Regions from separate parts of the Streptomyces bacillaris genome, predicted to be linked through region 1. Evidence: riboswitches for the same ligand, from Rfam matches in the RefSeq annotation. Region 1 holds a riboswitch; each other region holds the start of a gene.

Region 1 (3,651 bases):
GCCTCGGTGCGGACCACTCTCCACAAGACGGAGGAGGGGCAGGAACTCATGGCCGAGGAAGTGTTCGACGGCTTCGACCACACCGCGCACGAGCGGGAGGTGACCGAGCGCTGGGGGCGTGCGGCGTACGAGGAGGGCGACCGGTGGTGGCGCTCGCTGGGGGAGGAGGGGAAGCGGGCCTTCCTGGACGAGCACGAGGCCATCGCCCGTGACTGGGGGCGGGTCCGGGAGACCGGTGCCGGGCCCGGCAGCGAGCAGGCCCAGGAGGTCGCCCGGCGGCACTGTGCGTGGCTGGCCTCCTCCGGGGGGACGGGCTCCGGGCTCACTCGTTCGTACGTCATCGGGCTCGGTGAGATGTACGTCGCCGATCCCCGCTTCGGGAAGAACTACGATCGCTACGGGGACGGCACCGCCGCCTTCGTACGGGATGCGCTGACGATCCACGCGGAACACCGGCTCTCCGACTGACCGACGGGGGCCGTCCGCACAAGGGCCCGCTTCCCCCTATTTGGCCGATGACGAGTCGCCGCACGGCGCGGCTCCGGGAAGCCTGGACGGGGCGCGGTACCGTCCGCAGCCGTGGCCGGACCGGGCAGGAGTGCACAGGTGGTGGGGATGGCGGAGAAGGGGCGCGGACGCTTGATGGGGAGCCTCGGTATCCCCGGGCGTGCCACGCCCGGCTCCACGGGGCGGGGGAAGCCGGTGGTGGCCCAGAGCCCCGGGACCCGGCGGTTCGTCCGGCTGCTGCCGGTGCTGCTGATCGGCGGCGGGCTCCTCTTCGACTCGCTGGCCCCGCCCAACTTCACCGCCGTGCCCCTGTTCGTGGCCGCGCCGCTGATCGCCGCGCCCTTCTTCTCGCTCGCCAGCACCATCCGTACGGGAGTGGCCTCGATCCTCTCCGTCATCGCGATGCGGCTCTCCGACGGGACCTCCACCCAGGTCGTCCCGGTCATCGAGATGATCACGGTGCTCACCGCCGCCGTCCTGGCCCTCGTCATCAACGGGGTCGTCCGCCGCAGCAACGAGCAGCTGGCCTCGGCACGGGTCATCGCGGAGACCGCCATGCGGGCCGTGCTGCCGACCCCGGCGGAGCGGATCGGCGGGCTCCAGGTGGCGGCGCGGTACGAGGCGGCGCAGGCGGACGAGTTCGTCGGCGGGGACCTGTTCGCGGTGGCGGACACCCCGTACGGCTTGCGCCTGGTCGTCGGGGACGTACGCGGCAAGGGGCTGGACGCGGTGGAGGCGGTGGCGGTGATCATCGGCGCGTTCCGGGAGGCCGCCGAGCAGGAGCGGTCCCTGGAGGGCGTGGCGCAGCGGCTGGAGCGGGCGCTCGCGCGGGAGGGGACGCGGCGGTACGGGCTGGACGCCATGGAGGGGTTCATCACCGCCGTCCTGGCCGAGATCCCGCCCGGTTCGGCCTCGCTGCGGCTCGTCAACCGCGGCCACCCCGAGCCGATCCTGCTGCACGCCGACGGGTCCCTGGAGGTCCTCGCGCCGAGCGTGCCCGCGATGCCGCTGGGGATGGACCTCGGGGTGTGGCCCGACCGGTCCGACGAGTGGGAGATGCCTCCCGGTTCGACGCTGCTCGCCTTCACGGACGGCCTCTCCGAGGCGCGGGACGCGAACGGCGTCTTCTACGACCCGGCGGCCCGGCTCCGCGGCCGGATCTTCCCCGGCCCCGAGGAGCTGCTCTCGGCGCTCACCGACGACGTACGGCTGCACACCGGCGGCCGCTCGACGGACGACATGGCGTTGCTCGCGGTGAGCCGGCCTGCGGAGGGGCAGCCGCCGCGGCGGACGACGGTGAAGATCGTGGGCCGGGGCGATGACACGGTGCGTAACTGAAGGGCGCCGCTCCGCATAACGTTTGACACACCGTCAGAAAAAGAGGTGTGGGTGAGGCGATGTCATGTTGTCCGGTTGAGGATGGTTGTTGCGGGTAAATCCCTGCCGCTGCCGTTAATGATCAACAGGAACAGCTTGGAATCGGGCCCACCTGTCTATTAACGTTCGATAACGCAGCGCGGTCGTCCCAGCCGTCGTCAGGACGGCGCCGTGCGCGAGCGCCGAATCCCGCAAGGGAACCGGGGAACCACCTACATGGGGTGAATCGGACGCCTGTGTCTCCACCGTGAGGCAGAGGGGCCCGTAGGAGACCTTCCTGCTCCGAACCCGTCAGCTAACCCGGTAGGCGAGAAGGAAGGAAAGGAGTGCGCCCACGTGGCGTCCAACCAGCCTGCCCCTGAGGCCCCGTCATCCCTGAGCGCCGACGCCTTCGGCGGCCCGGAGCGGACGTGGGAGGAGTGGAACCCCACCGCGGAGTCCATCCGTCCCGTGCGCGGCAAGCACCGCGTGGCCAAGCAGCGAGGGCTCGCCCGTAGCTCCACCGTCCTCGGGGTCGGCGTCATAGCGGCAGTCGGTGCGGGTGGCATGGCCACCGCCCAGTCCAAGCCGCCCGTCTCCATCTCCCTTCCCGATTCCATCGCGGACAACCTCCCCGACGCCAAGTCCCTTCCCGGCGTCGGGGCCTTCATGTCCGACGAGGCCGAGGCCGCCCCGGTCACCGCCGCCGCCCCTCTCACCTCCGCGGGCATCACGACCGCCGAGGCCGAGCAGGGCACCACCGACGCGGGCGAGGCCCTGCGCGCCCGGATCCTCCAGCAGGCCGAGCAGCAGCAGGCCGCCGCCGACGCCGAGGCCAAGGCCGCCGAGGAGAAGGCCGCGGCCGAGAAGGCCGCCGCGGAGGCGAAGAAGCAGCAGGACGAGGCGGAAGCCAAGGCGAAGGCCAAGGCCGCCGCCGAGAAGAAGGCGGCGGAGGAAGCGGCGGCGAAGAAGGCCGAGGAGGAGCGCCTCGCCAAGCTCCGCGCCAGCTACACCCTGCCCGCCTCCGGGTACACGATCACCTCGACCTACGGCCAGTCCGGCGCCATGTGGTCCTCCGGCCAGCACACCGGCACCGACTTCGCCGGAGCGGCCGGTTCGCCGCTCAAGGCCGTGCACAGCGGCACGATCACATCGGCCGGCTGGTCCGGTTCGTACGGCTACCGCACCGTCCTCCAGCTGGAGGACGGCACCGAGATCTGGTACGCCCACCAGTCCTCGATCGACGTCTCGGTCGGCCAGAAGGTCAGCACCGGCGACACCATCGGCCGCATGGGCGCCACCGGCAACGTGACCGGCGTCCACCTCCACCTGGAGGTCCGCACCGCCGGCGGCTCGGCCATGGACCCGATCGCCTGGCTGAACAGCAAGGGCCTCAACGTCTGAGACCCCGGTACGCCGTTCGCGTACCACCGCCCCTCGAAACCCCGGCAGCCCTGACGCTCACCCCCCGACGTCAGGGCTGCCGGTCTGTCCGGGGGCTTGGCCGTAGCCGTAGCCGTAGGTGTGGGGTCCGGGGCTGGGGGCGTGGCCGTGGCGGGTTCCGTGGCCGTGGCCCTGGTGCTGCGCGTAGCCGTACCCGTACCCGTACCCGTGGCCCTGTCCGTTCCCGTACGGCTGCGGCTGTCCGGTGCCGTAGCCCTGCCCTTGTCCGTACGGCATCGGCTGCCGGTACGGGCGCGGGGCGCTGCCGGTCATGCGGGCCGCGTGAGTGAGGGCCGGGGCCGCGATGTCCCGGCGCTGCCAGAGGTGGTGCAGCAACTCCCGCTC
Region 2 (3,651 bases), 3.5 Mb from region 1:
GGCCGATCGGGCCGCGCTTGATCCAGCCGGTGACGTAGACCGAGGCCATGTGCTCGTCACCGGAGATGACGCGTCCGGCCTCGTGCGGGACCGTGCCGGAGGCCACGTCGAAGGGGAGCTTGGGCAGCTCCTCCGAGTAGTAGCCGACGGCCCGGTAGACGCTCTGCATCTCCCAGTCGGTGAACGTGCCGGTGCCCCGGACGTTGCCGGTGCCGTCCAGCTCGGTGCGCTCGGTACGCAGCGCGGTGACCTTGCCGTCCTCGCCGAGGATCTCGACCGGGGACTCGAAGAAGTGCAGGAAGAGCTTGTGCGGGCGGTCGCCGACATCGCGGATCGCCCAGTTCTCCAGGGTCTGCGCGACCATGTTGGCCTGCTTGTTCTCCCGCCGGGTGGCGATGGAGCCCTCGTCGTAGTCGATGTCCTCGGGGTTGACGATGACCTCGATGTTGGGGGAGTGGTCCAGCTCTCGCAGCTCCATCGGGCTGAACTTGGCCTGCGCCGGGCCACGCCGCCCGAACACATGCACCTCCAGCGCCTTGTTCGCCTTGAGGCCCTGGTAGACGTTGTCCGGGATCTCGGTCGGCAGCAGCTCGTCCGCCGTCTTGGCCAGCACGCGGGCCACGTCCAGCGCCACGTTGCCGACGCCGAGGACCGCGACCTTCTCGGCGGTCAGCGGCCAGGTGCGCGGGACCTCGGGGTGGCCGTCGTACCAGGAGACGAACTCGGCCGCGCCGTAGGAGCCGTCCAGCTCGATGCCGGGGATGTCCAGCGCCCGGTCGGCCTCGGCGCCGGTGGAGAAGATCACCGCGTCGTAGAAGGAGCGCAGGTCGTCCAGGTCGATGTCGTTCGGGTAGCTGACATTGCCGAAGAGACGGATCTGCGGCTTGTCCAGCACCTGGTGCAGCGCCTTGACGATGCCCTTGATCCGGGGGTGGTCGGGGGCCACGCCGTAGCGGATCAGGCCGAAGGGCGCGGGCATCCGCTCGAACAGGTCGATCGAGACACCCGGGTCCTGGCAGACCTCGGATTTGAGCAGCGCGTCCGCAGCGTAGATACCGGCGGGGCCGGCTCCGACAATGGCGACGCGGACGGGGCGTGTCATGGCGTGTTGATCCTTAAGGCGGGCGAACGCGGGCAGGTCAGGCAGGTCGGGCAGGTTACAGAGTACGCGGCAAGTAAGGGTGGGCTTACTAGTGTCCACCCCACACGGTAAGCCAAGGCCGGGGGAGGCTCTCGACCCACCCTGCGGAACCGCCCGATAAGTCCGTTTCTGCGGGTCAGTATGGGCGATTTGAACCTTTAATTACCCTATTCCATAAAAGGGCTATTGGGGCTCTTGGGCAATTTTGCCCCCACCCATTTCGGCCGCCTCCGTGCGGAGTGGTGAGCGTCACGTCCCGGGGGTGCGGACGCAGAAGCGGAGGGTTCGGTTCCCTTCTGTGCGAAGAAAGTTGACACCGCGACGGAGCCGGCCCGGCCCGGAATTCCGGTCATTCGATCTTGCGGAAAAAGAAGATCCGGAATTCGGGGCTTGTTCCGCCCGATGTTTTTCGCCTACGGTCACGGTCAATCCGGATGGAACGCCGAATCCTGCCGCCGTCCGGGAATCCGCAACCCACTCACGTACGGCAGGAGCGGGGGACCCAGGTAAGTCGCCGATCCGAAGTCCGGAGCGGCTAGGGGTGAAGCCGCATGTCCCATGCGGCCAGACATCTCCCGTCTGAACCCGACAGCTCACCTCGCAGGCGCCGGAGAGGAAGTTCCCCATGCCCGCACTGGGTAAGCACCGCCGTCCCAAGTCCGTCTCGCTCGGCCGTGGCATCGCCGCCGTGACCACGGGTGGAGCCGTCCTGGCCCTCCCCGTCCTCGGCGCCACCACCGCCTCCGCCGCCTCCGCGCCCGCCGTCGCGGAAAAGGCCGTGGCCCCCGTCTCCGTGACCGCCCAGGCGAATTCCGTGACGAAGGCCGCACCCACCAAGCATTCCGTGGTGTCCGGCGAATCGCTTTCCAAGATCGCCCGCGACTATTCCGTCAGCGGCGGCTGGAAGAAGCTCTACGAAGGCAACCGGAAGGTCGTCGGGGAGAACCCGAACCTTATTCACCCGGGTATCACCCTGACCGTCGGCGGCAAGGCTGCCGCCCCGTCAGACGCCAAGGCCGGCAAGGCCGGTAAATCGGCCCCGACCGCCGACCGTGCCGCCTCGGCCGAGCGCGCCGACCGCTCCGCGCGCGCCGCCGCTCCCGCGGCCCAGGCCGCCCCGGCCGCCGCCGCCCCGACCGCGTACACCAACGACCTCGATGGCTGGATCAAGGAGTCGCTGGCGGTCATGGCCCAGCACGGCATCCCCGGCACCTACGAGGGCATCCACCGCAACATCATCCGCGAGTCCTCCGGCAACCCGAACGCCATCAACAACTGGGACTCCAACGCGGCCAAGGGCACCCCGTCCAAGGGTCTGCTCCAGGTCATCGACCCGACCTTCCGGGCCTACCACGTGCCCGGCACCTCGACCGACAGCTACGACCCGGTCGCCAACATCGTCGCCGCGTGCAACTACGCCGCGGACCGGTACGGCTCGATCGACAACGTCTTCGGCGCCTACTGATCCACCAGGGCGTACACGGCGTACAGCACCCCGAGGGGCCCCGGACCACACGGTCCGGGGCCCCTCCGGCGTACCGGGAAGTTACCCCCAAGTTTCTCGTGACTTACCACGCGATCGGCAGTAGAACCTGTTGCACTCTGTCGAGAGTGAGGTATGTCACATGAACGACATTGTCCTGCACGGAGACGCCTCGAAAGGCGTCTCCCGTCGAAGATTCATCACGGGAACAGGTTCTCTTCTGGGTGTCGCGGCGCTCGCCGGACCCACCGCCCCGGTCTGGGCCACGCCCCGTACGGCAGCGGCCCCCATCGGCTCCGGAGCCCATGTGCCGGTGCTGGTCGTCGGCACCGGCTACGGCGGCTCGGTGGCCGCGCTCCGGCTCGCCCAGGCCGGTACGGACGTGCACATGGTCGAGATGGGCATGGCCTGGGACACCCCCGGCGCGGACGGCAAGATCTTCGCCAACACCACCCGGCCCGACGACCGCTCCTTCTGGCTGCGCACCCGGACCAAGCAGCCGCTGAGCAACTTCCTCGGCTTCCCGCTCGACCGACACGTCAACCGCTACACCGGGATCCTGGACGCCGAGGAGTTCGCCGGGATCACCGTCTACCAGGGGCGCGGCGTCGGCGGCGGCTCGCTGGTCAACGGCGGCATGGCCGTCACCCCGAAGCGGGAGAACTTCGCCGCCGTCCTCCCGACGGTGGACGCCGAGGAGATGTACCGCACCTACTACCCGCGCGCCAACGCCGATCTCGGGGTCTCCACCATCGACCCCGCCTGGTTCGACACGGTCGACTGCTACCAGTACGCGCGGATCGGCCGGAAGCACGCCCAGCGCGCCGGCTTCCCCTTCCTCTTCGTCCCCGCCGTCTACGACTGGGACTACATGAAGCAGGAGGCCGCCGGGACCGTACCGAAATCAGCGCTGGACGCCGAGATCCTCTACGGCAACAACTACGGCAAGAAGTCGCTCCAGAAGACCTACATGGAGCGGATCAGGGCCACCGGCCGGGTCACCATCACCCCGCTGCACAAGGTCACC
Region 3 (3,651 bases), 740 kb from region 1:
CCTCGCCGGAGGGGCCGACCAGCTCCCGTACCAGCGTGTACTGGGCGTGGTTGGTGTCCTGGTACTCGTCGACCAGGACGTGGCGGAAGCGGCGGCGGTAGTGCTCGGCCACGTCCGGGAAGGCCTGGAGGAGGTGGACCGTCGTCATGATGATGTCGTCGAAGTCCAGGGCGTTGGCCTCGCGCAGGCGGGCCTGGTAGAGCGTGTACGCCTGGGCGAGGGTCTTCTCGAAACCATCGGCGGCCTGTCCGGCGAAGGTCTCCTCGTCGATCAGCTCGTTCTTGAGGTTGGAGACCTTGGCGGTGAAGGACTTCGGCGGATAGCGCTTGGGGTCCAGGTCCAGATCGCGGCAGACCAGGGCCATCAGGCGCTTGGAGTCGGCGGCGTCGTAGATCGAGAACGACGAGGTGAAGCCGAGCTTCTTCGACTCGCGGCGCAGGATGCGGACGCACGCGCTGTGGAAGGTCATGACCCACATGGCGTTGGCGCGCGGGCCCACCAGCTGCTCGACGCGCTCCTTCATCTCGCCCGCGGCCTTGTTGGTGAAGGTGATCGCGAGGATCTGCCCGGGGTGCACCCCGCGCTCGGCCAGCAGGTGGGCGATGCGGTGGGTGAGCACCCGGGTCTTGCCGGAGCCGGCTCCGGCGACGATGAGCAGCGGGGAGCCGGCGTGCACGACGGCGGCGCGCTGCTCGGTGTTCAGCCCGTCGAGCAGCGCGGCGGAGTCGATGACCGGGCGCGGGTGGCCGTCCCGGTAGTACCCGTCCCGGGGCGGCGGGGGCGCGTCGAAGACGCCCTCGAAGAGTCCCTCCGGCACCGCTTCGGGTGCGTGCTCCTCGGGGGCGGCGGCGGGCCGTCCTCCGCGGGCTGGAGGCCGGTCAGGAAGTTGTCGTCAAAGAGGCTGCTCATCGCCCTCCGAGTCTAGGGGGCCGCACTGACAACGTTCGGCCGAAGGCCACAAGCGGCCGCCGGTACGGGCGTCCGCCCCGTACGGACGGAGAGCGGACGTCCACGTTCCGTGAAGGAGTACCCGGTCGGAGGGGGTCCGGGGCCCGACAGGGGAAAAGGTCACGAAAATGTATCGGGCATATCGCTCATCCTCCTTCCCAGCGGCGGGCCGCGTTGGCTAGCGTGCTCGGTCAGGTGATCCGTAGCTCCCTGAGGCGAACCGCGTCTCACGGTCACCTCTGCCGAATCCGTGCTGCCCTCCCAGCAGTTCGGAACCGGGGACCCACACGCAGAACCGGGGTGAATCGGTCCGTGCCCGCGCAGGCGGACCGTAGGACAGCCTTCCGTTCCGTCCGAACCCGACAGCTAACCCGGTAGGCGGTCCACGGAAGGAGATGCCGGTCTTGGCATCGCATCGCAAGCCGCGTACGAAGGTGCGCACGACCACCCCCGCCGTCGGGTTCACGACGGCCGCGCTCGCCTCCGTGACGCTGCTCTCCACGCAGAACGCGACGGCGGCGCCCGCCGAGCCGAAGCCGGCCATCGAGGACGTGCAGAAGAAGGTCGACGAGCTGTACCGGCAGGCGGGCAGCGCGACCCAGCAGTACAACCGGGCGAAGGCCGCCTCCACCACCCAGCGGGCCAAGGTCGACACGCTGCTCTCCGATGTGGCGAAGCGGACCGAGCGGATCAACGAGGCGCGCCGGGAGCTGGGCGCCTACGCGGCCGCGCAGTACCGCACCGGCGGCATCGCGCCCACCGCGACCTTCTTCCTGGCGGACGACCCGCAGGGGTACTTCGACCAGAGCCGGCTGATGAGCCGGGCGACCGAGCGGCAGCAGAAGGCCGTCGACGACTTCCGTACGCAGCAGGCCGAGGCCTCGAAGAAGCGCGCGGAGGCCGTGAAAAGCCTGGAGAAGCTGACCGAGACGCAGACCGCGCTGCGCGCCAGCAAGCAGACCGTGCAGACCAAGCTGACCGAGGCCCGGGCGCTGCTGTCGCGGCTGACCGCCGAGGAGAAGGCGCGGCTGGCGGAGCTGGAGCGGAAGAAGGAGGCCGAGGCCCGGGAGAAGGCGGAGCGGCTGGCCGCCCGCCAGGCCGCCGAGGCCAAGGAGCGCGAGGCGGCGGAGAAGAAGGCGCGCGAGGAGGCCGCGAAGGAGTCCGCCGAGGCCGGTGGCTCCGGTTCCGGTTCTGGCTCCGGCAGCGGTACAGGGACGAGCCCGGGGCCCGGTACGGGCACGGGGACCGGGGCGGGCAGCGGTTACGCGGCCAAGGCCGAGAAGGTGCTGGCCTTCGCCCGCGCCCAGATCGGGAAGCCGTACGTGTGGGGGGCGACGGGCCCGTCCTCGTACGACTGCTCGGGGCTGACCAAGGCGGCCTGGCGGGAGGCGGGGGTGACCCTGCCCCGGACCACCTGGGACCAGGTGAAGGTCGGCACCCGCGTCGCCACGTCGGACCTCCAGCCCGGGGACCTGGTCTTCTTCTACGACGACATCAGCCACGTCGGCATCTACAAGGGCGACGGGATGATGATCCACGCGCCGAAGCCGGGGGCGAACGTGCGCGAGGAGTCGATCTACTACATGCCGATCTACGGCAGCGTGCGCCCGGCGTAGCACGCGTCGGCCGGGGCGGGCCTCTCGCCTCCGCCCCGGCCTCTCGGGCTTCCGGAACCCCTCAGGTACCCCGGCTTCCTCAGGCGCCCCGAGTCCTCAGGTACCCCAGGTCCCTCAGGTCCCTCAGGTCCAGAGCGTGGCGATGAAGATGTTGGCGACCGTCAGTCCGCCGACCGCCGCGAACGCGCCCTTCTCGACCTTCTCCTCGTCCCGCTTGACGTAGACGAGCGCGAGGATGACGACGAGGACCGCCAGCTTGACGCCGATCTTGATGTTGTTGACGGTCTGGTCGTCGGCCTGGTTGAGCCCGACCAGGGCGACGCCGGTGACCAGCATGGTCAGCGCGCCGTGCAGCATGGCCGGAACGAAGCGCGCGGTGCCCGCGCCCATGGCCTTCATCTGGGTCAGGAAGCCGCCCAGCAGGGAGGCGATGCCGATGATGTGCAGGGCGACGAAGACATTGATGAGTACGTCCATGGCCCGGAGCCTAGCCATGGCCAAATCTTTACCCAGCAGTGAGGCAAGCCTTCCTTGACGCCTTCGCCGGAACTGTGCGCCGCGCGCCCGAACCTGCCGGAATGATCAATTCCGACTCGCTGTCCGCAGTCACTCGTCGGCACCGAAGCGTCACATCCGGGCAATAGCTGTCATGGCGACCCTTTTCCGTTCGCCCGGATTAGCGTCCCTCGCGAGCCCATCGGTATCCCGGCGGGCAGCCGACAGGAAGGATGCCGCCCCCGTGGCCGCGCACCGGAAATCCGCTCACCGGAAACCCAAGCAGCGCCCGTTCACCGGCCCTGCTGCCCGCACCGCCGCCACTCTGGCGCTCGCCGGGGCCGCCACCGCCGCCTCGGCCGGCGGGGCCGGGGCGGCGCCCGCCGAGCCCGCCCCCACCGCCGCCCAGGTCCGGGCCAAGGTCGACCGGCTCTACCACGAGGCCGAGGTCGCCACGGAGAAGTACAACGGGGCGAAGGAGAAGGCGGCCGCCGCCACCCGCACGGTCGACGCCCTGGCCGACGAGGCCGCCCGCCGCACGGACCGCCTCAACTCCGCCCGCCACACGCTCGGTTCGATGGCCACCGCCCAG
Region 4 (3,651 bases), 2.0 Mb from region 1:
GGTCCGCCGCGACCGTACGGCGGTGGCTGCCGGGTTCGGGCTGCTGCGGCTCGCCGGGGCGCCCTCGCTGGGCTGGCTGGACGTGAAGACCTCCGGCGGCGTCGAGGTGGAGACGATCGAGGCCGCGGTCGACGAGGAGCTGGCCCGGTTCGCCGCCGAGGGGCCCACCCCGGAGGAAATGGAGCGCGCCCAGGCCCAGTTGGAGCGCGAGTGGCTGGACCGGCTGGGGACGGTCGCGGGCCGCGCCGACGAACTCTGCCGCTACGCGGTGCTGTTCGGTGACCCGCAGCTCGCCCTGACCGCCGTGGGCCGGGTCCTGGACGTCACCGCCGAGGAGGTGCGCCAGGCGGCCGAGGCGGCCCTGCGCCCCGACAACCGGGCGGTGCTCGTCTACGAGCCCGTCGAGCCTGCCGAGGACGGGGACGAGGCCACCGACGCGCCCGAGGGGACGGACAAGTGAGCGACGCCGCCGTGACTGGAGTAGCCATGGAGTACCACCCGCAGCCGACCCCGGGCACCGCCCGGCCGTGGGCCTTCCCCGCCCCCGAGCGCGGCGCCCTGCCCAACGGGCTGACCGTGCTGCGCTGCCACCGCCCCGGCCAGCAGGTCGTGGCCGTGGAGATCTTCCTGGACGCGCCGCTGGACGCCGAGCCCGAGGGCCTGGACGGCGTGGCCACGATCATGTCGCGCGCCCTCTCCGAGGGCACCGACAAGCACAGCGCCGAGGAGTTCGCCGCCGAGCTGGAGCGGTGCGGCGCCACCCTGGACGCCCACGCCGACCACCCCGGCGTCCGGGTCTCCCTGGAGGTCCCGGCCTCCCGGCTGGCCAAGGCGCTCGGCCTGGTGGCCGAGGCCCTGCGCGCCCCGGCCTTCGCCGAGAGCGAGATCGAGCGCCTCGTCGGCAACCGGCTCGACGAGATCCCGCACGAGCAGGCCAACCCGTCCCGGCGCGCCGCCAAGCAGCTCTCCAAGGAGCTGTTCCCGGCCACCGCCCGGATGTCCCGCCCCCGGCTGGGCACCGAGGAGACCGTGCGGCGGATCGACGCGGCCGCCGTCCGCGCCTTCTTCGACGCCCACGTCCGCCCGGCCACCGCGACGGCCGTCATCGTCGGTGACCTGACCGGCATCGACCTGGACGCCCTGCTCGCCGACACCCTCGGTGACTGGTCGGGCGACGCGGGCCAGGCCCGCCCGGTCGCCCCGATCACCGCCGACGACACCGGCCGGGTCGTCATCGTGGACCGCCCCGGCGCGGTCCAGACCCAGTTGCTGATCGGCCGCATCGGCCCGGACCGCCACGAGAGCGTCTGGCCCGCCCAGGTGCTCGGCACCTACTGCCTGGGCGGCACCCTCACCTCCCGGCTGGACCGGGTGCTGCGCGAGGAGAAGGGCTACACCTACGGCGTACGGGCCTTCGCCCAGGTCCTGCGCTCCGCCGGGCCGGACGCGGGCGGCGCGGCGATGCTCGCCATCAGCGGTTCGGTGGACACAGAGTCCACCGGCCCGGCGCTGGAGGACCTCTGGAAGGTCCTGCGCACGCTGGCCGCCGAAGGGCTGACGGACGCCGAGCGCGAGACGGCCGTGCAGAACCTGGTGGGCGTCGCCCCGCTCAAGTTCGAGACGGCCGCCTCGGTCGCGAGCACCCTGGCCGACCAGGTCGAGCAGCACCTGCCGGACGACTACCAGGCCCAGCTGTACGCCCGCCTCGCGGAGACGGGCACCGTGGAGGCGACCGCGGCCGTGGTCAACGCCTTCCCGGTGGACCGGCTGGTCACGGTCCTGGTCGGGGACGCGGCGCAGATCGCGGAGCCGGTGAAGGCGCTCGGCATCGGAGAGGTGACCGTCGTCAGCGGCTGACACCGCACCGGCGCGGCAAGAACAGTGAGGGCCCCGGTTCGCCGGGGCCCTCATTTTTTGCGCGTTAAGTCCCAAATATCCAGATTCCTCCCAGAGAGTGGCGATCTGCCCTGTGGGATGCGTGACAAATCCCCCTGTCCGTTTGGTGATGCGCAGCCGCCCCGCCTAGCGTCGGCCCGGCTGTCCGCCACCCGTATGCCGCACCCGCGGCGCCGGGCAGCCATCGCCGAGTCCCCGTCAGGCGCGAGCCTGGGGAGCCGGGGACCCACACGCAGTCCCCGGGGTGAATCGGATCCCCGTGCCGCGAACCGGCCCGGGAGTCCGTAGGAGACCTTCCTGCTCCGAACCCGTCAGCTAACCCGGTAGGCGAGAAGGAAGGAAAGGATCCAGCCCCTCCATGGCGTTCACCCGTGCCACCGGGAAGCACCGTGCCCCGAGCCGCCTGACGCGCCGCAGCGCCCATGTCGCCGGCGTCACGGCCCTGGCCACCACCGGCGTCCTCGGCACCCTCGCCTCCCCGGCCACCGCGGCGGACTCCGAGGCCGCCCGGACCGTCGAGACCGGACTCACCCAGGCCATCACCCTCGACGCCACGCTCGCCGAGCAGCTCGACGCCCAGGCCCGCGCCCAGCACCAGCAGGCGGCCGCCGCGGCCAGGGCGAAGGCCAAGGCCGCCGCGGAAGCCAAGGCCAAGGCCGAGAAGGCCCGGGCGAAGGCGGAGGCGGAGCGCAAGGCCGAGGCCCGCGCGAAGGAGATCCGCGAGGAGAAGGCCCGGGCCGCCCGCGCCGCCGAGCGCGCCCGCCTCAACGCCTTCCACCTCCCCGTCGCCGGCTCGTACGTCACCACCGGCTACAAGTCGGGCGGCGCCCTCTGGTCCTCCGGCAGCCACTCCGGCGTGGACTTCCGCGCCGCCTCCGGCAGCTCCGTCGTCGCGGTCGGCGCCGGTACGGTCGTCGAGGCCGGCTGGGGCGGGGCGTACGGCAACAACGTGGTGCTCCGGATGGCGGACGGCACGTACACCCAGTACGGCCACCTCTCCTCGATCACCGTCTCCGTCGGCCAGAGCGTCACCTCCGGCCAGCGGATCGGCCTCTCCGGCTCCACCGGCAACTCCACCGGCCCGCACCTCCACTTCGAGGCCCGGACCACCCCGGAGTACGGCTCGGACATGGACCCGGTCGCCTACCTGCGCTCGCACGGCGTCAACGTCTGATCCGACCACGGTCCGGTGATCCGCGACCACGGTCCGGTGATCCGGCCCCAGGTCCGATCCGGTCCCGCGCCTTCCGGAACTCGCCAGAAGATATCCCTCGATTCCGACCCGCCATCGGAAATTACGGTGGATTGCAATAGAGTCACGGAACAGGTGTCGGCCGGCCGCGTTTCGCGGGGATTATGGCGGAGGTTCGGACATGCGCATTCCCGCGCAATCGGTATGCACGGCAATCCGTGACGACATCGTCTCCGGTGTCTACGAACGCGGCAGCCGCCTCACCGAGGAACTGCTGGCGCGGCGGTACGGGGTCTCCCGCGTCCCGGTGCGCGAGGCCCTGCGCACGCTGGAGTCCGAGGGCTTCGTCGTCACCCGCAGACACGCCGGGGCCTGTGTCGCCGAGCCCACCGAGCAGGAGGCCGCCGACCTGCTGGAGATCCGGATGCTCCTGGAGCCGCTCGCCGCGGCCCGGGCCGCCCAGCGCCGTACGGAGGCACACCTCAAGGTGCTCCGCGGCCTGGTCAGGCTGGGCCAGGAGCGGGCCCGCCGGGGCGAGGGGGAGGACCTGCGGTCGCTGGGCG

The links. Region 1 has a riboswitch for cyclic di-AMP ahead of DJ476_RS15635 (M23 family metallopeptidase). Riboswitches for the same ligand answer to the same signal wherever they lie in the genome.
Region 2: linked by a shared signal. The riboswitch ahead of DJ476_RS00915 (transglycosylase SLT domain-containing protein) and the one ahead of DJ476_RS15635 (M23 family metallopeptidase) in region 1 are both predicted to bind cyclic di-AMP.
Region 3: linked by a shared signal. The riboswitch ahead of DJ476_RS12130 (C40 family peptidase) and the one ahead of DJ476_RS15635 (M23 family metallopeptidase) in region 1 are both predicted to bind cyclic di-AMP.
Region 4: linked by a shared signal. The riboswitch ahead of DJ476_RS06790 (M23 family metallopeptidase) and the one ahead of DJ476_RS15635 (M23 family metallopeptidase) in region 1 are both predicted to bind cyclic di-AMP.

The regions. Positions count from the first base shown of each region.
Region 1 is NZ_CP029378.1:3,670,529-3,674,179, reverse strand. It holds gene DJ476_RS15645 (MerR family transcriptional regulator) at 1-468, shown strand, start outside; gene DJ476_RS15640 (PP2C family protein-serine/threonine phosphatase) at 616-1,845, shown strand; cyclic di-AMP (ydaO/yuaA leader) riboswitch at 2,055-2,209, shown strand; gene DJ476_RS15635 (M23 family metallopeptidase) at 2,221-3,267, shown strand; gene DJ476_RS15630 (PrsW family intramembrane metalloprotease) at 3,325-3,651, opposite strand, start outside.
Region 2 is NZ_CP029378.1:210,847-214,497, reverse strand. It holds gene DJ476_RS00920 (FAD-dependent oxidoreductase) at 1-1,102, opposite strand, end outside; cyclic di-AMP (ydaO/yuaA leader) riboswitch at 1,603-1,763, shown strand; gene DJ476_RS00915 (transglycosylase SLT domain-containing protein) at 1,767-2,606, shown strand; gene DJ476_RS00910 (GMC oxidoreductase) at 2,767-3,651, shown strand, end outside.
Region 3 is NZ_CP029378.1:2,933,706-2,937,356, forward strand. It holds partial or broken gene pcrA (DNA helicase PcrA) at 1-909, opposite strand, end outside; cyclic di-AMP (ydaO/yuaA leader) riboswitch at 1,179-1,345, shown strand; gene DJ476_RS12130 (C40 family peptidase) at 1,344-2,564, shown strand; gene DJ476_RS12135 (hypothetical protein) at 2,688-3,041, opposite strand; gene DJ476_RS12140 (C40 family peptidase) at 3,304-3,651, shown strand, end outside.
Region 4 is NZ_CP029378.1:1,702,057-1,705,707, reverse strand. It holds gene DJ476_RS06800 (M16 family metallopeptidase) at 1-460, shown strand, start outside; gene DJ476_RS06795 (M16 family metallopeptidase) at 487-1,857, shown strand; cyclic di-AMP (ydaO/yuaA leader) riboswitch at 2,072-2,240, shown strand; gene DJ476_RS06790 (M23 family metallopeptidase) at 2,255-3,070, shown strand; gene DJ476_RS06785 (GntR family transcriptional regulator) at 3,270-3,651, shown strand, end outside.